DNA from 4 places in the Burkholderia sp. YIM B11467 genome. Region 2 is predicted to be linked to each of the others. Evidence: riboswitches for the same ligand, from Rfam matches in the RefSeq annotation. Region 2 holds a riboswitch; each other region holds the start of a gene.

Region 1 (5,098 bases), on a different contig from region 2:
CGTCAGCGGGCTCGTCCAGATCCGTTCGGGCGACGGCGCGCCGAGCGCGGACAGATGCGCGAGCACGGCGTGCGCGCCGGCGTCGGCCGGCGCGGCGAGCGGCACGTCGCTGCGGCCGTAGCAGACGCCTGGCTCGACGCCGACGGCCGGATGACGGATCAGGACGACGTCCATCCGAGCACCACCAGATAGATCGCCAGTTCGCTCAGTTGCTGCGCGAAGCCGAGACAGTCGCCCGTATAACCGCCGATCTGCTTCACGAAGTAGCGGGCGGCCCATGCGCGTACGAGCACGAGCGCGACGCCTGCCGCGATGCCGGCACGCCAGTCGGGCCAGAACAGCCAGGGCAACCCGAACACTGCCGCGATGCACGCCGCGCGTACGCCCATCCGTTGCGCGACCGGTTTCGCCTTGCCTTCGGGCCGCACATAGTCGAGCGACATCAGCAGGCTCACGGCCGCCGCGCGGCTCGCCGCATGCGCGGCGATCATCGTCCAGGCGGCACGCAGCGGCGGCATGGCCGCGAGCGCCTGCCATTTCAGGCCGAGCGCGATCACGAGCGCGACCGCGCCGAACGTGCCGATCCGCGAGTCGTGCATGATGCGCAGCACGTCGTCGCGCGTGTAACCCCCACCGAACGCATCGCAACTGTCGGCGAGGCCGTCTTCGTGGAAGGCGCCGGTCGCGAGCAGCGTCGCGGCCATCGACAGCCCGACCGCGATCGACGCGGGCAGCACGCGCAGCGCGGCGAGATAAACGAGCGCGCCCCACGCGCCGACGCACGCGCCGACGAGCGGGAAATAGCGTGCGGCCTGGTCGAGATCGCCCGCCGCATAACCAATCGCGCGCGGCACGGGCACACGCGTGAAATAGCCGAGCGCGACCAAGAAGTAGCGCAGTTCGGCACGCACGCCGCGCGCGCGCTCAGGCGTCACGATTGTCGACGCCGGCGGACTCGAAGCTCGCCATTTCACTGAGGAACGCCGCCGCCGCGCGCACGAGCGGCAGCGCGAGCGCCGCACCCGTGCCCTCACCGAGCCGCAGGTCGAGCGCGAGCAGCGGCTTCGCGCCGAAATGCTCGAGCATGCGCCGGTGCCCGGCCTCGTGCGACGTATGCGAGAACACGCAGTAATCGCGCACGCCGGGCACGATACGCTCGGCGACGAGCAGCGCGGCCGTCGCGATGAAGCCATCGACGAGAATCGTCATCCGCTCGCTCGCGGCCGCGAGATACGCGCCCGTCATCATCGCGATCTCGAAGCCGCCGAACGTCGCGAGCACGTCGAGCGGCGCGATCGCGTGCGAGTGCTTGACGAGCGCGCGGCCCAGCACCGCGCGCTTGTGCGCGAGGCCCTGGTCGTCGAGGCCCGTGCCGCGCCCGACGCATGCGTCGATCGGCACGCTGAGCAGGCGGCTCATCAGGCACGCGGCCGACGATGTGTTGGCGATCCCCATCTCGCCGAAGCCGATCACGTTCGTGCCGAGCGATGCATGCAGGCGCACCCGCGCCGCACCGGCCACGAGCGCCGTCATCGCCTCGTCGTGCGTCATCGCCGGCTCCGCCGCGAAGTTGCGCGTGCCGCGCGCGACCGGCAGCGACACCAGCCGGTCGGACAGCGGCAGCGGCGACGCCACGCCCGCATCGACGATCTCGAGCGTGCTCTGCGCGACGCCCGAAAACGCGTTGATCGCCGCACCGCCGGCCAGGAAGTTCGCGACCATCTGCGCGGTCACCGCTTGCGGATAAGGACTGACGCCCTCGGCCGCGATCCCGTGATCGCCGGCGAACACGATCATCACGGGGCGCTGCACGACCGGCCGCTCGGTGCGCTGGATCAGGCCGATCTGCAGCGCGATCGCCTCGAGCTGGCCAAGGCTGCCGGGCGGCTTGGTCTTGTGATCGATCACATGCTGCAGGCGCTTGCGCAGCGTTTCGTCGAGCGGCGCGATCGCGGGCGGGAAGTGGGTCGAATTCGTCATCGAAGAGCCGTGTCGTGGGTGCGGCCTGCGCCGCGCATCGGGAAAGGAAACGTCATTGTCGCTCGGGCCACGCCGGCAGCAGCGCGTCGCGGCCGTTCTCGCGGATCAGCACGAGCGGATAACCGAACGCGTCGCTCGCGCGTTCGGGCGTCAGCACATCGTGCACGGGGCCGGCCCACGCGTGGCCGCGGCCGTCGAGCAGCAGCGCATGCGTCGCGAAACGCCGCGCGAGATTCAGGTCGTGGCACGAGAACAGCACAGTGCGTGGGCCTGCGTCGAGCCATGCGGCCAGCGCGGTCAGGCAATCGATCTGGTGATGCAGGTCGAGATGCGCAAGCGGCTCGTCGAGCAGCATCAGTGGCGCATCCTGGCACAGCGTCGCGGCCAGCGCGACCCGCTGCCGCTCGCCGCCCGACAGCGACAGCACGTCGCGCGACGCAAGCGCGGTCAGGTCGAACGTCGCGAGCGCCTCGCGCGCGGCCGCGCGGTCGCCGTCGCGCTCCCAGCCCCAGCCGCCGAGATACGGAAAGCGGTTGAGCAGCACCGTGTCGAACACGGTCGCGCTGAACGCGTCGTGCAATTGCTGCGACATCAGCGCGCGGCGCTGCGCGAGTTGCGCGGGCGGCCACGCGGCCAGCGGCCGGCCGTCGATCTCGACATGCCCGCCGGCCGGCGGCTGCAGCCCCGCGAGCGTCGCAAGCAGCGTCGTCTTGCCCGCACCGTTCGGCCCCGCGACGCACCAGATCTCGCCGGGGCGGAACGCCTGCGCGAGTCCGTCGAGCAGCGTGCGCGCGCCGGCCTTCAGCGTCAGGTCGACGGTCGCGCAGGTCAGGTCGCCGCCGCCGGCGTGCAATGCGGCATGCGTCATCGCATCGGTCTCCTCAGCAACATCCACAGGAACACCGGCACGCCGATCAACGCGGTCATCACGCCGACCGGCAGTTGCGCGGGCGCGATCGCGGTGCGCGCGAGCAGGTCGGCCGCCATCACGCCGCCGCCGCCCGCGAGCATCGCGGCCGGCAGCAGCATCCGCTGGTCGTTGCCGAACGCGAGCCGCAGCGCGTGCGGCACGACGAGGCCGACGAAGCCGATCGTGCCGGCCGTCGTCACCGCGGCCGCAGCGGCCAGCGACGCGACAAGATAGATCCGCACGCGCAGACGCGCGACGGGCACGCCGAGCGCAAGCGCGGTCGCGTCGCCGCGCAGCAGCACGTTCAGTTGCGGCGCGGCCGGCAGCGCGACGCATGCGCTCAGCAGCAGCGCGCCCCACGCGAACCACGGCGCCGTCACGCCGTTCAGGTCGCCCGTCAGCCAGAAGATGATGCCGCGCAGCCGCGCATCGGGCGCGAGCGACAGCAGCAACGTGACGAGCGCGCCCCACCCCGCCGCGATCACGACGCCCGTGAGCAGCAGCCGCGGCGACGCGTCGCGCGAATCGCCGCGCCACAGTTCGCGGCGCGCGAGACCGAGCACGAGCGCGACCGACACGAGCGAGCCGGCGAACGCCGATGCATCGACGAGCCACCACGCGCCGCCCGCGATCATCGCGACGAGCGCGAAACCGGCCGCGCCGCCGGACACGCCGAGCACGTACGGTTCCGCAAGCGGATTGCGCAGCAGCACCTGCAGCAGCGCACCGGCAAGCGCGAGCAGCGCGCCGCACGCGAAGCCCGCGAGCGCACGCGGCAGGCGCAGCGTGCGGACGATATCGGCGAACAGCGCATCGCCGCCATGCGGCACGAGCGACGCGAGCGCCTGCCATGGCGACATCGGCACGCTGCCGATCGACAGCGACGCGATGAACAGCAACGCGACCACGGCGGCCAGCGTTGCCCAGATCGCGGCAGCGCGTGCGGCGCTCATGCCGCGTAAGGCCGCGCGCATGACACGCGGCGCATCCGCCGGCGGCTGCCGGCCGGGCATGACAGAAGCGTCGCGCAGACGATTGGGGTCAGCATCGAAGAGAATTCCGTGAAGCGTTGCGCACCCCGCTTCCCCGCGGGCCGCGCGTCACGAAGCCCGTGCGGGCTTCCCGTCTCGGCCGGTATCCGGGCTGGCGGCGTACCGGCTCGCCTTCCCGCGCGATGACGCGCAGTGGCCCGCGCCCGTGCGCGAAACCTTCACGCGGAACGCGCCCGAGCCGGCCTGCGTCACCGGACGCGGCCGCTTACCGTTGCGGGGGCAGCGCAGGTTGGCGGCTTCCTGGCGGAGCCCGCGCCCTGCTTCCCGTTTAACCGCGCGTTCACGCGCGAGCACCGAGGCGGCGCCAGTTTAGGAGCGGGTCGCGCGAGCGTCAAGGAAGCGTCCGGGAATGCAAAAAGACGCACCTATTCGCGGCAAGAAGCAGGGGTGTTACGACTGGAAACGTTACAGATGTCGGATTGCGCGTTATTCCGCGCTAAAATGCTGGGTCTTTAGAGGACGCAGCAAATGCTCAACGAACTCGAAACCTTATCTCAAAATATTGGCCGTCTGATCTCGCTGAACAAGCGCTATCACTCGGAACGGCTCGCGCTCGAGGAGCAGGTCGCGCAATTGCGCGCGGAAGCGGACACGGTCCGCGCGGAACTCGCGCAACTGCGCGACGAACGCAATGCGCTCGCAGCCGAGCGCGACACGTTGTCGGCAAAGATCGACGACGCCCAGGTGAAACTGAACGCGATTCTCGAAAAGCTGCCGCGCTCGAAAAACGCGGAGCAAGCCGACAACCAGCTCGACCTGCTGGATGCGCAGGCGCGTACGGAAGGCGATGACGCGGCCAGCCACGGAGAACATGCATGAGCACCAAGCAGATCGAAGTCTCGATTCTCGGTCAGCCCTATCGGCTCGCCTGTTCGGCCGAGACCGAAGCGGCGCTGCTCGAGGCAGTCGCGCGCGTCGACGCCGAAATGTCGAAAATCCGCTCGAACAGCTCGGTGCGCGGCACCGATCGCATCGCCGTCATGGCCGCGCTGTCGCTCGCATCGGAATTGCTGCGGCTGCAAACGAGCGTGCGGCACGGTGAAGCATTTCCGGCGGAGGAAATCCGTCGTACAATGCACCAGATGAACGAACAGCTCGGCGCGGTGCTTGCACAGCACGAGACGCAGTAAGGTTTGATCGATACGTCGATTCCCCT
Region 2 (5,098 bases):
CGTACGGAAGCCGGCAGCCGCGCGAAATGCGCGACGTAATCGGCCAGCGCAAAACTCTGGAACGCCGGGCGCAATGCATGCACGGCCGCGTCGTTGGTCACGCCTTCGGTGAGCCGCGCGATCAGCGCGTCGCCGTCGGGCGGCAGGTCGGCCACCGCGTAGCCCGCGTCGCGCAGCGCCGCGAGCACGCGCAGCGCGGACGCCGGCGTGTCGAGCCCGACACCGTTGCCGATCCGTCCTTCGCTTTGCGGATAGTTCGCGAGAATCAGCGCGACGCGCTTGCTCGCGTTGTCGAGCGTGCGCAGCCGGCACCAGCCGCGCGCCAGCGCCGCGACGAACGCGATCCGTTCGGCGTCCGGCTGGTAGCGCACGACGTCGACCTCGGTGTGCGGGCAGCGATACGCGAGCCCCTTGAAGCTCACCGCGCGCGTGACGATGCGCCCGTCGACCTCGGGCAGCGCGATGTGCATCGCGATGTCGCGCGCGTGCAGGCCCTGGTTGTCGGCCACCCATGCTTCGCGATTGCCACCGGACAGGATCACCTGCAGCACCGGCGCGTCGCCGGCGAGCACCTCCGGCTCGGCGGCGTCGATCGCGCCGGCCGCGAACGCGGTCGTATTCAGCACGAGCGCGACGCCGTGCGTGTCGCACAGCTGCGTGATGACCTCGCGGCTCACCGCGTCCTTCAGCGACGTCACCGCGATCGGCAGCGGATTCAGCCCTTCCCGCACGAGCGCGTCGGCCAGCGCGTCGAACACGGCCGTGTTCGCGGCCTGCCAGTGCGCGCGATAGAACAGGATCGCGACGACCGGCGCGCCGGGCGTCCAGCGCGGCCGCCAGTCGTCGACGCTCGCGCGGTCGCGCGCCGGGTGATACAGCGCGGCGGCCGGCAGCGGGCGCGGCAGCTCGGGTTCGTCGCCGAAGCCGAGCGTGTGGAACGCGATGCTGCGCAGCAGCGCCTCGGCGTTGTGCACGCCGCCTTCGCGCAGGTAGCGCCACCACAACCGGCACAGGTCGGGCGCGACCGTGCTCTTCGCGACGAGGTTCGGGTCTTCCTGCAGGTCGCCCGAGAACATCGCGAGCTGCTGCCCGCGCTTCGACGCGAGCGACACGGCCTGCTCGATTCCGTACGGCCAGTACGCTTCGCCGCCGAGATGATCGATCACGACCGTCTTCGCGTGGCGCAGCACGTCGTCGACATAGAAATCGACGGACGCCGGCTGCCGCAGGAACGTGACGTTCGCGAGCCGCACGCTCGGAAAGCCGGCCGGCAGCTGCGGCACGACGCTCGCGAGCAGCGACAGCGTCGTGTCGGCCGAGCTCAGGATCACGATGTCGGCCGGTTGCTGGTCGATCCGGACGACGCCCTGCGTATCGTCGACGAAGCCGCCCGGCGTGGTGCGCAGCAGATGCATCGCGCGTTACGCCTGTTGCGGTTCGGCCGCGCACGCGGCGTCGAACGCGCGCTGCAGTGCGGCCGCGTCGAGATCCTCGCCGATCAGCACGAAGCGGCTCGCGCGCGTTTCGCCGTCCTGCCAGCGACGGTCGAAATAGCTGTCGAAGCGGCGCCCGACGCCCTGGATCACGAGCCGCATCGGCGCGCCGGGCAGCGCGGCGAAGCCCTTCGCGCGATAGATCGTGTGCGTCTCGACGACGCGCTGCAGCGCGGCGATCGTCGCTTCGCGCGTGCCCGCGTCGCCCGATACGACGACCGAGTCGAAATCGTCGTGGTGGTGATCGTGATCACCGTCGTCGGCCGAGCCGTGATGGTCGTGACGCAGGTGGATCGTGTCTTCCGACGCCGATTCGAGCCCCAGCAGCATCGCGAGGTCGAGCTCGCCGCGCGTCGCGCGCACGATCTTCACCTGCGGCGGGATCTCGTCGCGGATCGCGGTTTCGATCTGCGCGAACTGCGTGTCGCCGACGAGATCGGCCTTGTTCACGATCACGAGATCGGCGGACGACAGCTGATCGGCGAACAGCTCGTGCAGCGGCGATTCGTGGTCGAGGTTCGGATCGGCGCGGCGTTGCGCGTCGACGGCCTGCGGGTTTTCCGCGAACTGGCCGCTCGCGGCGGCCGGCCCGTCGACGACGGTCACGACCGCGTCGACCGTGAAGCTGTTGCGGATCGTCGGCCAGTTGAACGCCTGCACGAGCGGCTTCGGCAGCGCGAGGCCCGACGTCTCGATCAGCACGTGGTCGATGTCCGCGCGCCGCTCGACGAGCGCTTCCATCACCGGATAGAACTCTTCCTGCACGGTGCAGCACAGGCAGCCGTTCGCGAGCTCGTAAAGCTGACCGGACGCTTCGCCCTGTGTGTCGTCGCAGCCGATGCCGCAACCCTTGAGGATTTCGCCGTCGATGCCGAGTTCGCCGAATTCGTTGACGATCACCGCGATGCGGCGGCCTTCGGCGTGCTGCAGGATGTGGCGCATCAGCGTCGTCTTGCCGCTGCCGAGAAAGCCCGTGACGATCGTGACGGGAAGCTTGCGTAGGGTCATGGTGGGTCCTGTGTCGAATGTGGGTTCAGGCCGAGATCGTCACTTCGATCTCGTCGTAGCGTTTGATGCGATAGATCGCGGCGGATACGAGCCAGCTCGCGAGGAACAGCCCGATCACGACGTAGCCGAGCATCCCGAAATGCGCGGCCGCCGTCGTCGCGAAGTCCCACACGGTGCCCTGCAGCGACAGCTTGTCGGCGAGCAGCGCCAGCACCTCGATGCCGCCGATCAGCGCCGCGACCAGCACCGATACGAACGTGATCGTCATGTTGTAGTAGATCTTGCGGATCGGCCGCACGTACGCCCAGCGATACGCCCCCATCATCAGGATGCCGTCGGTCGTGTCGACGAGCGTCATGCCGGCCGTAAACAGCGCGGGCAGCACCATCACCGACCAGAACGACAGGCCGCCCTGCACCTGCGTAGCCGAGATGCCGAACAGCGCGATCTCGGTCGCGGTGTCGAAGCCGATGCCGAACAGGAAGCCGATCGGATACAGGTGCCAGCTGCGCGACACGATCCGGAACAGCGGGCGGAAGATGCGCGCGAGCACGCCGCGCTGGTTCATCAGCAGGTCGAGATCTGCCTCGACGAGCGGCTCGCCGCGCTTCACCGCGCGAAACGTCCGGTACACGGACACCAGGATCATCAGGTTCGCGGCCGCGAGCAGCAGCAGGAAGAACGCGGATACGCAGGTGCCGATCGTGCCGCCCAGCTCGCGCATGCCGTCGAAGCGCGACAGCGACGCGGCGGTTGCCGCGACCACGGCCGACATCACGATCACGACCGTCGAGTGGCCGAGCGAGAAGAACAGTCCCGCGCCGAGCGGGCTGCGGCCCTCCTGCATCAGCTTGCGCGTGACGTTGTCGATGGCCGCGATGTGGTCGGCGTCGACCGCGTGGCGCAGCCCGAACACATACGCGAGCAGCGCGGTGCCGAGCAGCACGGGCTGGCCGTGGAAGGCGGCGAACGCCCAGACCCACGCGCCGACGTTGAAGGCGATCAGCAACGCATAGATCGCGACGATCTTGCCGCGCAGCCCGGATGAACTGTCGTTGAACAGGCGAAACAGCGAATCGAGCATGACGCTCCTTTGCGAACGGTCGACATGAAGCATGCCAACACGGCCGTCGCTGCGCGGCCCCGTGCGGTCTCGCCCTCCATCGGGCCGGATCATGCGCGCTTGCGCGGGCGGTCGGACGACGGGAATCGGGAAACGCTCGGGTGTCGGGCACGCTGCGGCCGTGGACGATGCGCCGCCTCCCCGCGGCGCTGAACCCCAACGTTTAGGCCGGTATCCGGGCTGACGAACACGCCGCTTCGCCTTCCCGGATGCGCGGGGCATCCAGTGGCGGTCGTCCGCATGCGTGCGGCATGCGGCGAAGCGGCGTTGCATCGTGGCGGGCACGATGCGTTCGCTTACCGTTGCGGGGGCAGCACAGGTTGGCTCGACTGCGACGCAGGCAGGCTCCCTGTTTCCCGTTTAACTGCGTGCGCCGGAGCGGCGCGCGCGAGCACCAAAACGCGTGCGAGTGTAGGCGCCGGGGGCGGGAGCGTCAAGGCGACGAGTGGCCAGGTCGGCCGGATGAACCGGCGGGCAGGGATCAGGCGCGGGTATGCCGGGGAAATCGTTCGACTGTCTGACGCGCCCAGCAACCCGTGCGGGATCGAACGCGCAGTAGTACGGCTCGCCATCCGAAGCGGTTTTTCAGAATTGACGGTTGATCACGTTGTCCGCGATAGCAAGGCCGGCGCCGCGGCAGGTACAGCGTGGGGTTGCGCGCAGAAACGTTCATTCTCTTTGGAGATTCGGATGATTGACGTTGCGCAGCCGATATTCGATTGTCCGATCCAGACAGTTTTCGATGATCGAGATAAACCACTGCGACACATTCGTTCAGACCATGAATATTGCCCGATTGTATGTGGCCATCGTCGTATGGCTGTCGATGGCGCTCTTGTTTCCGTTTGCCCTGAAGGGGATGGATTCCCCCCTTGCAACGGTCGCGAAAGTACTGATGTGGTCGTACTGCATTCTGCAAACGCTGCGGGAATCGAAGCGGTGCTTGTGAAGTAGCCCGCTGCGACAAAAAGCCGATCGCGTATATCGCACCTGTTTCGCCATCGGTATCGACAATCGTCAATCCAAGGAGATTCAACATGCGAAAACTCACTGCGAGTGAAATGAATCGGGTAAGTGGCGGAGACGGAGCCGTCCACGCCGTGCGCATTGGCGCACAGGCCAATCGAGGCAGCATCATGGCCGGTGGGTTCGCCGGAGCGATTTCGGGAGCGGCCAGCGGTGCGCTAAATGGAATGGGGGGCGCTACCGCAGCGGGCGGTACTGCCGGTTGCGGGCTTGCAATAGGCGGCCTGTTTGGCGCCGGTGTTGGCGCACTCGGGTTCGGAAACGGAGCCGCATCGGCCGTCGGCGCACTGGCCGGCGCTGCGGTCTGTGGCCCGAATCGCGGCGGCATCGGCGGCAGTTCCGGCTCGTCCGGAGGTTCAGGCGGCGGTGGATCCTGCGGCGCGGGCGGTTGCTGAAGCCTTACTTGAAACGCCTGGCGGCTGTGCGCCGCCGCGCTTTGCGGGATCGG
Region 3 (5,098 bases), on a different contig from region 2:
CTTCTGCAGCGCGAACGCGAGCCACGAACGGATCTCCGCGTCGAGCTTCTCCTCGCTCGCGAGATCGACCGGCACGTGCAGCAGCGAGCACGACGGCGCGAGCCACAGGCGATCGCCGAGCTGCTTCGCGAGCGGTTCGAGCCAGTCGAGCGTCGCGTTCAGGTCCGTCTTCCAGATGTTGCGGGCGTTGATCGCGCCCACCGACAGCACGCGCCCGGCCGGCAGTTCGCGCACCAGTGCGTCGACTTCGTCGCGTGCATTGATCGCGTCGATATGCAGGCCGTCGACCGGCAGCGAGGCCGCGAGCGTCAGGTTGTCCTGAAGCTGCCCGAAGTAGGTGGCGAGCAGCAGCTTGATGCGGCGCGTTTCCAGCGTCGCATAGGCGGTGCGGAATGCGTGCCGCCATTCGGCGTCGAGCTCGGTGACGAGAATCGGTTCGTCGATCTGCACCCATTCGACGCCCTGCGCGGTCAGCGTGTCGAGCAGCGCGCCGTACACGGGCAGCAGCTTCGGCAGCAGTGCGAGGCGATCGGAATCGTCCTTCGCCTTGCCGAGCCACAGGTACGTGACGGGACCGAGGATCACCGGCTTCACGGCCACACCCTGCGCCTGCGCTTCCGCCAGTTGCTGGAGCAGGCGCGACGGGTCGAGCGAGAAGTTCGTGTCCGCGTGGAATTCCGGCACGATGTAGTGATAGTTCGTGTCGAACCACTTCGTCATTTCACCGGCCGAGACGCCGCCGCAGCACGCGGCATGCTCTTCCGCCGACTGCGCCGACCGGCCGCGCGCGACGCGGAAATAGTTGTCGAGCACGTCGCCGTGGAAGCCCTGCACGCGCTTCGGCAGGTTGCCGAGCGTGAAGCTCATGTCGAGCACCTGGTCGTAGAACGCGAAGTCGCCGAGCGGCGCCAGATCCAGATCGCGCTGGTCGTTCCAGTGGCGCTGGCGCAGCTGCGCGCCGAGCGCCTTCAGCTCGTCGCGCGACGATTCGCCTTTCCAGTAGCGTTCGAGACCGAACTTGAGTTCGCGCTTCGCGCCGATTCGCGGGAAACCAAGGTTGTGTGTGGTGACCATGACGCTGCCGTCCAGATGTAGTGAATGTCCGGCAGCCATGATAGGGATTTCAATACATGAAATAAAATGGCATTATTTCATTCATCCATTAAAATTGTTCATGTATCTGTTGGGTGAGCGATAACCATGCTGGAACGATTCCATCTCGTCGTCATTCGTGAAGTCGAGCGCCAGGGCTCGCTGACCGCGGCCGCCAACGCGCTGCATCTCACGCAATCGGCGCTCAGCCATACCGTCCGGAAAATCGAGCAGCAGCTCGGCACGCCGATCTGGGATCGGGAAGGCCGCGGCCTGCGGCTCACGCAGGGCGGGCAATATCTGCTGAAGCTGGCGAACCGGCTGCTGCCGCAGTTCGAGCTCGCCGAAGAGCGGATGAAGCAGTACGCGAAGGGCGAGCGCGGCACGCTGCGCATCGGGATGGAATGCCACCCGTGTTACCAGTGGCTGCTGAAGGTCGTGTCACCGTATCTGTCGCGCTGGCCCGACGTCGACGTGGACGTGAAGCAGCGCTTCCAGTTCGGCGGCATCGGCGCGCTGTTCGGTTACGACATCGACGTGCTCGTCACGCCCGATCCGCTGAACAAGCCGGGTCTGCACTTCGTTCCGGTATTCGATTACGAGCAGGTGCTGGTGGTCGCTGACTCACACCGGTTCGCGAACGCCGACTACGTGACGCCCGAGCAACTGACCGACGAGATCCTGATCACCTACCCGGTCGAAACCGACCGGCTCGACATCTACAACCAGTTCCTGACGCCGGCCGGCATCGTGCCGAGGCGGCACAAGTCGATCGAAACGACCGACATCATGCTGCAGATGGTGGCGAGCGGGCGCGGCGTGGCCGCGCTGCCGAGATGGCTCGCGGACGAATACGCGGACCGGATGCCGGTCGTGCCGGTCAAGCTCGGCAAGAAGGGCATCGCGAAGCAGATCTTTCTCGGCATCCGCGAGGCGGACGCGGCGATCGACTATCTGGCCGCGTTCGTCGCGCTCGCGCGCGAATCGACGTGGAGCGCGCCGCGCATGCTGCGCTAGGCGCGCCCGGTTGCAGGACGCGTCAGGCGGCGCGCATGCCGATGCGTTCGCCGCGCTCGACCCACGCGCCGAATAGCAGGCCGATCGTCGTCCACATGATCACCTGCATGCCGATCGCCGCGACGCGGAACTTCCACAGCACGGCGGCCGGGAAAGCGGCCGGCACCTCGTTGATCGACGGCAGCCCGAACTGCACCGCCGCGATGATCGCGACGAACACGAGCCCGGCGACGATCGACGCGTTCCATTGGCCGAGCTTCGCCAGCAGATGGCGGCGCACGCTGACCGAGAACACCATCGTCGCGATCGAGATCGCGATCATCAGGAAGAACAGGCCCGTGCGATAGCCGATCGTGTCGGGATCGCCGACCGACGGCGGATTGGCCGGGTACTTGAGGTTCGGCACGATCACGAGCGCGATGAACGCCGCCAGTGCGAGCCACGCGGCCAGCGGCCGTGCCGGGAGGCGGCCGCCGCGCCCGTACGCGAACGCAAAGACCAGCGAGAACAGCCCGCCGAATGCCGCGCCATAGGTCACGACACCGGTCAGCAAGCCAAGGCCGGCCTGCGTGTGACGACTGACCAGCTCGGGCTCCGGCGCGTCGCCTTTGGCGGCGTCGAGTTTTTCTTCAAAGGAAATCGCCTGATCGACTTGCGGTTCGCCGACGATTTTCGCGAAACCGAACGTGAGGAGGCCCGCGGCGATGCCTGCGAGCATCCCGCGCATGAGCAGCTTTCCGACCATCGTGTTCTCCGCGTCAGTGGCAGGGAAAGCCGAGCAGATGGCGGCCGTCGTGGACGAATTCGTGCACATACATGCCCGGCACGAGCGACGTCGCGCCTTGTTCCGCGCCGACGAAATACAGTGCGAGCAGCAGGATCAGGCCGACGAACACGGCCCACGGCAACAGTTCACGGACGGGGATGGGTGCCGGCACGACGACCGGCTTCAGCACTGCTTCGCTCATGGATGCACCTCAGGGGAATCGCGCCCCGACAAATGTTGGATGGGTACGAAGGCAGGTCTGGCTTCCGGGATCGAGATTCCCCGGTTACAGTGGCGCGACCGCGCCGGAATTGCACCGGCTTCCGCGTTTCGTATCGGGCGGATTGTACGCGCGAAAGTCCGCGTGTTGAAGTAACGGCGTGCGAGCGACCGCACGTTCCGCCCGGCCCCTCCGACAACCGACATGACCCTGCATGCCTCGCTGCGCCTGATCGCACACGCATCGACCCGTGCGATGCGCACCGGCACGTTTCCCGACGACGATCCGCTCGACGCGCGCGGGCTCGCCGACGCCGCCGCGCTGCGCGACCGGTGGGCGGGCCTCGCCGGCGCGATCGTGCTGTGCAGCCCCGCCCGCTGCGCGCGACAGACTGCCGATGCGCTCGGGCTACGTGCCGACATCGATCACGCGCTGCGCGACATCGACTACGGCAACTGGCGCGGCCAGCGGCTGCACGATCTCGGCCGCGACTGTCCTGACGAATTGGGTGCATGGATCGGCGATCCGTCCGCATCGCCACACGGCGGCGAATCGTTCGACGCAGCGATGCGGCGTGTCGGCACATGGTTGAACGCGCTGCAGCACGAGCGCGACATCGTCGCGATCACGCATGCGGCGATCATTCGCGCGGCCGTCGCGCAGGCTCTGCGGATGGATTCCAAGGCCGCGACTCGCGTCGACGTCGCGCCGCTGTCATGCACGACATTCGCCGCATCGCCGCATGGATGGATGTTGATCGCGGATGTCGATCGGCGCGACACTGATGCGTAAGCCCATGTCGTGCCGAGTTGCGTGCGCCATGTGGCCGAAGATGCGTGCCGGCGCTCTGCTTACATCGCTGTAAGACATACCGTTCGCCATCCCGACTGTCATCAAACTGACTGCTGGCCGAAGCTAGGATCAGACGCGATTCCCCTACGAGATGCCGTCATGAATCAACCTGCTTCGTCCGCCTCGAACAATTCGGGCTCCGTCGAACGCACCCGGCAAGTCGGTTATGCCGTCTTCCTGCTGGTGCTCGCGATCGGCGCCGTCTATATCGCCATGCACCTGATCGACGATCTGTCGTCGGTCCGCGAAGCATCGCTGTTTCCGTACCTGATGCTCGGCGCCGCGCTGCTGATCGCGCTCGGCTTCGAATTCGTCAACGGTTTCCACGACACCGCGAACGCGGTCGCCACCGTGATCTACACGCACTCGCTGACGCCGAACGTCGCGGTGATCTGGTCCGGCATGTGGAACTTCCTCGGCGTGATGGTCTCGAGCGGCGCGGTCGCGTTCGGCATCCTGCAGTTGCTGCCGGTCGAGCTGATCCTGCAGGTCGGCAGCGGTTCGGGCTTCGCGATGGTGTTCGCGCTGCTGATCGCCGCGATCGTGTGGAACCTCGCGACCTGGTATTTCGGGTTGCCGTCGTCGAGCTCGCATACGCTGATCGGGTCGATCATCGGCGTCGGGCTGATGAACCAGCTGATGCACGGGCCGTCCGGCACGAGCGGCGTCGACTGGGGCCAGGCGCTCGGCGTCGGCAAGTCGCTGCTGTTCTCGCCGATCGTCGGCTTCCTGTGCGCGTCGCTGCTGCTGCTCGTGCTGAAGGCCGTCGTGCGGATTCCGGAGCTGTACAAGGAGCCGCCGAAGGATCAGCCGCCGCCGTTCTGGATTCGCTGCCTGCTGATCCTGACCTGCACGGGCGTGTCGTTCGCACACGGTTCGAACGACGGGCAGAAAGGGATGGGCCTCATCATGCTGATCCTGATCGGCACGGTGCCGACCGCGTATGCGCTGAACAAGGCCGTTACGCCGGCCGAATCGCAGACCTTCGTTGCGGTCGCGAACCAGGCAGCCGCGACGTTCGGGAAATACACGAACGGCGTCGCGCCGTCCGCGAACCCGCGCGCCGACGTCGAACACTACGTGCAGCGCCGTGAACTAACGCCGGCCGTGCTGCCGGCCGTGCAGCAGTTGTCCACGTCGCTCGCGACCGC
Region 4 (5,098 bases), on a different contig from region 2:
CAGCACGTCGCCGGGGCCCGGCTTCGGTGCGGGAACGTCGGCCAGCCGGAAAGCGTCGGAATGACCGACTTGGTCGATCAGAAGGGCTCGCATTTTCGTGTCTCCAGGATTTTGGTTTGGCTCGTTGCGCAGTGCGCCGCGCGTTACACCGCCGTGTCGAGCAGCAGGCTCGACGCGAGCGGACAGAACGCATGCGAGATCGCGTCGACCGTCCAGTCGGGGCTTTCGGCGTCGAACCGGCGGTCGACCCAGCCCCAGTGATACGGATGCATCAGGTATTCGCCGAGCAGATCGCCGACCTGCGCGAATTCCTGTTGCCATACGTGCGTCCATGCGCCCGGCGTCACGATCCGGCTCAGGCGCCAGTTGCGGATGCCGCGCATGAACGCGGGCATCTGCAGCAATTCGTGCTCCAGCGACGCGACCTGCGCTTCGCTCACCTGCGGCCGCACGCGCAGCATCAGCGTGCGCCAGATGCCATCGCGCAACGCCGGTTCGCGCAGGCCGCCGCCGATCGCACGGCAGGCCGCGCCGTCGATGCGCGCGATGCCCGGCAGTCGAGCCAGCGCGGCGAAATCCGCCGCGGAATCGGCCGTTCGTTCGTCGCGCAGCACGTCGAGCGTGTAGTCGCCCGCGCCCCAGCTGCCTTCCAGATTGCGTGCGAGCGCCACGCGGGTTGCGCCGGGCAACGCCTGCGCGGCCTCGTGCAATGCATGCTCGATTGCGCCGGCGTCGCGATCCGCCGAAACGAACACCTGTGCCGTGTCATGCCGCATGGTCGACCTCCGTCAGCGCGGGCAGCGGCGCATCGGCGTCCGTCATCACGTGGCGGCGGCGTGCGTCGCACAACCCGTCGACCGCCACCCAGAACGCAACCACGTCGCCATCGGTCAGCGCGCGTATCCGGTAATAGGCCGGCGCATCGTCGACCTGCCACGTCAGCCACAGCGTGCTCGCCTGACCCGGCACCGCGACGGGCGGCGACACCCAGCGGCCGGCCGCCGTCAGCCCGCGCGCCGCGTGGCCCGGCAGGTAGCGGTCGCGCAGCAGTGCAAGCACGTCGGGAATGCGCTCGGGCGCGAGCGTGATTTCATCTACGATCTGGATCATTCGCGTGTCGTCCGTGGTCGTTCATGGCGGGATGCGTGGCCGGCCTACGCCGTTCCGGCGAGGCCGAAGGCGGCCGGCGTGACTAGTATTCTTGCGTGGCGACGGTTCACGGACCCCTACCGGCCCGCTCACCGGCCCCTGTCGCAACGATCAGAACGGGAGACACATGAAACAGCGCGCCATGCCGGCCAGCGGCCGGGTCCTGCCGGGCCTCGACGCGCGCCTGCTGAGCGAACTCACGCGCAGCGGCGCGCCGCCGGCCGACCGCGATGCGCAGCCGCGGCAAGATGCGACGGCGACGCGCGGCTTCGTCGCGCTCTACCGCGACGCGATCGAGCGGCTCGAGGCACAGGTCGCGCGCGGCAACGGCCATCCGCCGATGCGCAAGCAGGAAGTCGACCTGATGTGCCGCTGCCTGCTGAGCTGCGCGACGCTCGCCGACGCGATCCGCTGCGCGCGCGACTTCTGCGAGATGCTGACGCCGCGCGCCGGTACGCTGTCGCTCTCGGTACGCGACGCTCGCGCGACGTTCCGGATGGACTCGCTGCGCCGCACGCGCAGCCCGGCCGCATGCCTCGTCGACCTGACGGGGCTGTTCTGCTATCTGCAGCTGTTCGGCTGGCTGATCGGGCAGCCGCTGCGGCCGGACGAAGTCTGGCTCGGCCATCCGCGCCGCGACGACGCGATGCCGCTGCTCGGCTTGTTCAACGCGCCGGTCGACGTCGGCCGGAAAACCTACGGCTTCTCGTTCGATGCGGCGCGGCTCGATCACCGCGTGATCCGGCAGCCGGGCGAGCTCGACGCGTTTCTCGTCGATTTCCCGTTTCGTCTGATCGATGCGGCACCGGCCGTCGTGTCCTGGGCGCAGCAGGTGCGCGGCTTTCTCGATGCGGCGCTCGCGCGCGAACAGGCGCTGCCGGCGCTCGCGGAACTGGCCGCGTGGCTCGGCGTCAGCGAGGCGACACTGCGGCGCCGGCTCGCAACCGAAGGCAGCGGATATCACGTGCTGCGCGAGCAATGCCTGGCCGACGCTGCACGGCGATGCCTGCACGAGACCGACTGGCCGGTGACCCGCGTGGCCGCGTTTCTCGGCTTCGGCGGCGAAGAGGCGTTCAGGCGCGCGTTCGTGCGCTGGACCGGCGTCGCGCCGAGCCGGTTCAGGCGCGAGCATGCAACCTCGAGCCCACCCGTTTCGTCAGACATGAAACGCGGCGTCGGCGCATAAAAGAAAGGATTTCGAAAGTTTTTACCGGGCAATGACGTTTTTTCGCATCCTCGCGCGACCGAAGAATTGACGCGCCGGAGTGCGCGCCATTACGCTTGCGCGCTGATGGTTCCCGGAGACGGGATCAAAAGGGAACGCAGGAGAGGCGGCGCCTCGAATCTGCGGCTGCCCCCGCAACTGTGAGCGGCGAATTCGTGCCACTGCGTGCCACTGGGAAACCGGGAAGGCCGGCACGGATGACGACCCGCGAGCCAGGAGACCTGCCATCGACCCGAGGTCCAAGCAGCCGCACCGGGCGGGGTGTCCCGGAGCGCCAAGCACCGCCATTGGCGGTCGCCCGTTGCATGGACGGCCCGACCTCAGGATCCTTCAGATGTCCTTCGTTCCCGAATCCGCTTCCCCGCCGGAAGCGTCGCACCGGCACGCCGCCGGCAGGCGCGGCCTGCCCGCGCGCATACGGCTTGCGCCATCGATCGCGTCGTCCGGCATGTGCCGCGCCTGCACCCGCGACGGCCCGCCGCGCGGCCCGGCCACGCCATGACCCAGGAACAAACCGGCCGGCCCTGCCCGCCCCCCGCACACGATCGCCGTACGCGCAACACGCTCACTCTCGCTGCCTCATGAACATTCGTTACCTCCTTGCCACGTCCGCCGCCACCGCGCTGCTCTCCCCGATCGCCCATGCCGCCGGCGACGCAGCGCTCCCGCAGCCGTCCCAGCCCGCGGAAGGCGCCGACCTGCCGACGATCAGCGTGACCGACACGCGGTACCTGCCCGAATCGTTCGACCGGCGTTATGCGTCGACGCAGGTGCTCACGCGCGAGGATCTCGACCGGCTGTCGCCGAGCGACCCGAGCATCACGCAGGCACTCGCGACGCTGCCGGGCGTCACCGTTTCGCAGAGCGGCGGCCCCGGCTCATCCTCGTCGGTCAGCATTCGCGGCTCGTCGGCCAGCCAGGTCGCCGTGTTCATCGACGGCATCCGGATCGGCTCGCCGACTACCGGCATCGCACCGTGGGCCGACCTGCCGACCGAAGCGTTCGAACGCGTCGAAGTGATTTCGGGCCCGGCCGCCGCGTCGTTCGGCGCCAATGCGATGGGCGGCGTCGTACAGCTCTTCACGCGCCGTGCGTCCAACCAGCCGAACCAGACCACCGTCTCGTTCGGCGGCGGCTCGAACAAGACGTTCGACACGCAGTTCCGCACGTCGGGCACCGTGCCGTCGACGGGGCCGCTTGCCGCGCTCGGCGGTCTTACCTATTCGCTCGGGCTGCACGACTACAACACGGCCGGCATCGATGCGACGCGGCCCTTCTTCTCCGGTCACGAGGCCGGCCGCAATCCGTATCACGCGCAGGATCTCGATGCGCGCCTCGGTTACGCGCGCGACAACTGGTCGATCTCGACGTTCGCGCTGTATCACCGCTCCGATCTGTCCTTCGACAACCTCGGTTATGCGAACCGCGAGCTCGATCACCAGCTGACGACCGGTGTCGCGTTCCATCTCGACATCACGCCCGACACGCAGTTCGACCAGTCCTTTGGTTATGCGAACGATCGCCAGTTCATCTACGCGGACAACCCGGCCCTCGCGACCGACCAGATCAATTCGCAACGCTTCAGCATCTCGACGTCGCTGACGCATCAGGAGCACGGGTTCCGCCTGTTCGGCCTGCCGCTGTCGGGCGAATCGAAGCTGGCCTACGACTTCACGCGCGAACAGGCGTTCCTGCCGATCGACATTCCCGGCGGCGTGCCGACGCGCAACGACTCCGCGTTCTCGCTGCATCAGTCGGCCACGCTCGGCAGCGTGACGATGTTCCTCGCGGGTCGCCACGAAATCATCGCCGGGCAATCCGTGAACACGGGCAACGCCGCGTTGTCGTGGGCGATCACGCCGGTCTATACGGCGCGCGTGTCGTACGGCAATGCGTACCGCCTGCCGAGCTTCAACGACCTGTACTACCCCGGCTACGGCAATCCGAACCTCAGCCCGGAACGCAGCACGTCGGTCGAGGCCGCGATCGACGCGAACACGTCGTACGGCACGTTCACCGCCGCGATCTACGACACGCGGGTCAACAACCTGGTCGCCTACAACCCGGCGACGTTCTCGCCGATCAACATCGGCCGCTCGCATATTCGCGGCATCGACCTGTCGTACAAGGGGACGATCGGCCGCTCGACGCCGGTGAGCGTCGCGGTCGGCATCCTGAATCCGCAGGACGAGACCAACCAGACCTGGCTCAACCGCCGGCCGCGCCAGACGGTCAGCCTCAACGTCGACCACACGTGGGACGAACTGCACCTGCATGCGCTGAGCACCGGCGCGTCGCTGCTCTACGGCGGTTCGACGTTCGACGACCCGGCCAACACGCAGTATCTGCCGTCGTACCTGACGGTGAGCCTGCGCGCGTCGTACCGGATCAATTCGCACCTGACGGTGTCGGCATCGCTGTCGAACCTGTTCGACCGGCAGTACATGACCGCGTACGGCTACAACACGCTCGGACGCACCGCGTTCGGCAAGGTCAGCTACACGTTCTGACCGCCCCGTGCATCGGCGCCTGCGTCGCGGGCGCCGATGCGTATCGGCGCAACCGGCGCGCGCGGGAAATTGACATCGCCGCAAAAACTAATAGAATTAGTTTTTTGACTAACCCGCATAGCATCCGTCATGGCGCGTGCCGGCATTACCGTAGACAGGCTCGTCGAAGCCGGTGCGCAGCTCGCCGATGAAACCGGCTTCGAGCAGCTCACCG

The links. A riboswitch is a leader RNA that binds a small molecule or an ion and turns the genes downstream of it on or off. The one in region 2 is predicted to bind cobalamin.
Region 1: it holds a riboswitch for cobalamin, as region 2 does, so the genes downstream of both, ACTRWB_RS25605 (FecCD family ABC transporter permease) here and ACTRWB_RS19270 (HoxN/HupN/NixA family nickel/cobalt transporter) in region 2, are expected to answer to the same signal.
Region 3: it holds a riboswitch for cobalamin, as region 2 does, so the genes downstream of both, ACTRWB_RS35380 (CbtB domain-containing protein) here and ACTRWB_RS19270 (HoxN/HupN/NixA family nickel/cobalt transporter) in region 2, are expected to answer to the same signal.
Region 4: it holds a riboswitch for cobalamin, as region 2 does, so the genes downstream of both, ACTRWB_RS08990 (TonB-dependent receptor domain-containing protein) here and ACTRWB_RS19270 (HoxN/HupN/NixA family nickel/cobalt transporter) in region 2, are expected to answer to the same signal.

What each region holds. Positions count from the first base shown of each region.
Region 1 is NZ_JBQVSQ010000008.1:39,012-44,109, forward strand. It holds gene cobC (alpha-ribazole phosphatase) at 1-174, opposite strand, end outside; gene ACTRWB_RS25590 (adenosylcobinamide-GDP ribazoletransferase) at 159-935, opposite strand; gene cobT (nicotinate-nucleotide--dimethylbenzimidazole phosphoribosyltransferase) at 925-1,980, opposite strand; gene ACTRWB_RS25600 (ABC transporter ATP-binding protein) at 2,033-2,848, opposite strand; gene ACTRWB_RS25605 (FecCD family ABC transporter permease) at 2,845-3,843, opposite strand; cobalamin riboswitch at 4,003-4,255, opposite strand; gene ACTRWB_RS25610 (ATPase) at 4,411-4,761, shown strand; gene ACTRWB_RS25615 (cell division protein ZapA) at 4,758-5,072, shown strand.
Region 2 is NZ_JBQVSQ010000005.1:226,583-231,680, forward strand. It holds gene cobN (cobaltochelatase subunit CobN) at 1-1,415, opposite strand, end outside; gene cobW (cobalamin biosynthesis protein CobW) at 1,422-2,501, opposite strand; gene ACTRWB_RS19270 (HoxN/HupN/NixA family nickel/cobalt transporter) at 2,527-3,585, opposite strand; cobalamin riboswitch at 3,774-4,038, opposite strand.
Region 3 is NZ_JBQVSQ010000017.1:3,982-9,079, reverse strand. It holds gene metE (5-methyltetrahydropteroyltriglutamate--homocysteine S-methyltransferase) at 1-1,074, opposite strand, end outside; gene ACTRWB_RS35390 (LysR family transcriptional regulator) at 1,201-2,109, shown strand; gene ACTRWB_RS35385 (CbtA family protein) at 2,132-2,854, opposite strand; gene ACTRWB_RS35380 (CbtB domain-containing protein) at 2,868-3,077, opposite strand; cobalamin riboswitch at 3,111-3,248, opposite strand; gene ACTRWB_RS35375 (histidine phosphatase family protein) at 3,300-3,887, shown strand; gene ACTRWB_RS35370 (inorganic phosphate transporter) at 4,047-5,098, shown strand, end outside.
Region 4 is NZ_JBQVSQ010000002.1:394,804-399,901, reverse strand. It holds gene ACTRWB_RS09010 (NADP-dependent oxidoreductase) at 1-93, opposite strand, end outside; gene ACTRWB_RS09005 (Dabb family protein) at 144-776, opposite strand; gene ACTRWB_RS09000 (hypothetical protein) at 766-1,110, opposite strand; gene ACTRWB_RS08995 (AraC family transcriptional regulator ligand-binding domain-containing protein) at 1,277-2,335, shown strand; cobalamin riboswitch at 2,425-2,617, shown strand; gene ACTRWB_RS08990 (TonB-dependent receptor domain-containing protein) at 2,956-4,884, shown strand; gene ACTRWB_RS08985 (TetR/AcrR family transcriptional regulator) at 5,014-5,098, shown strand, end outside.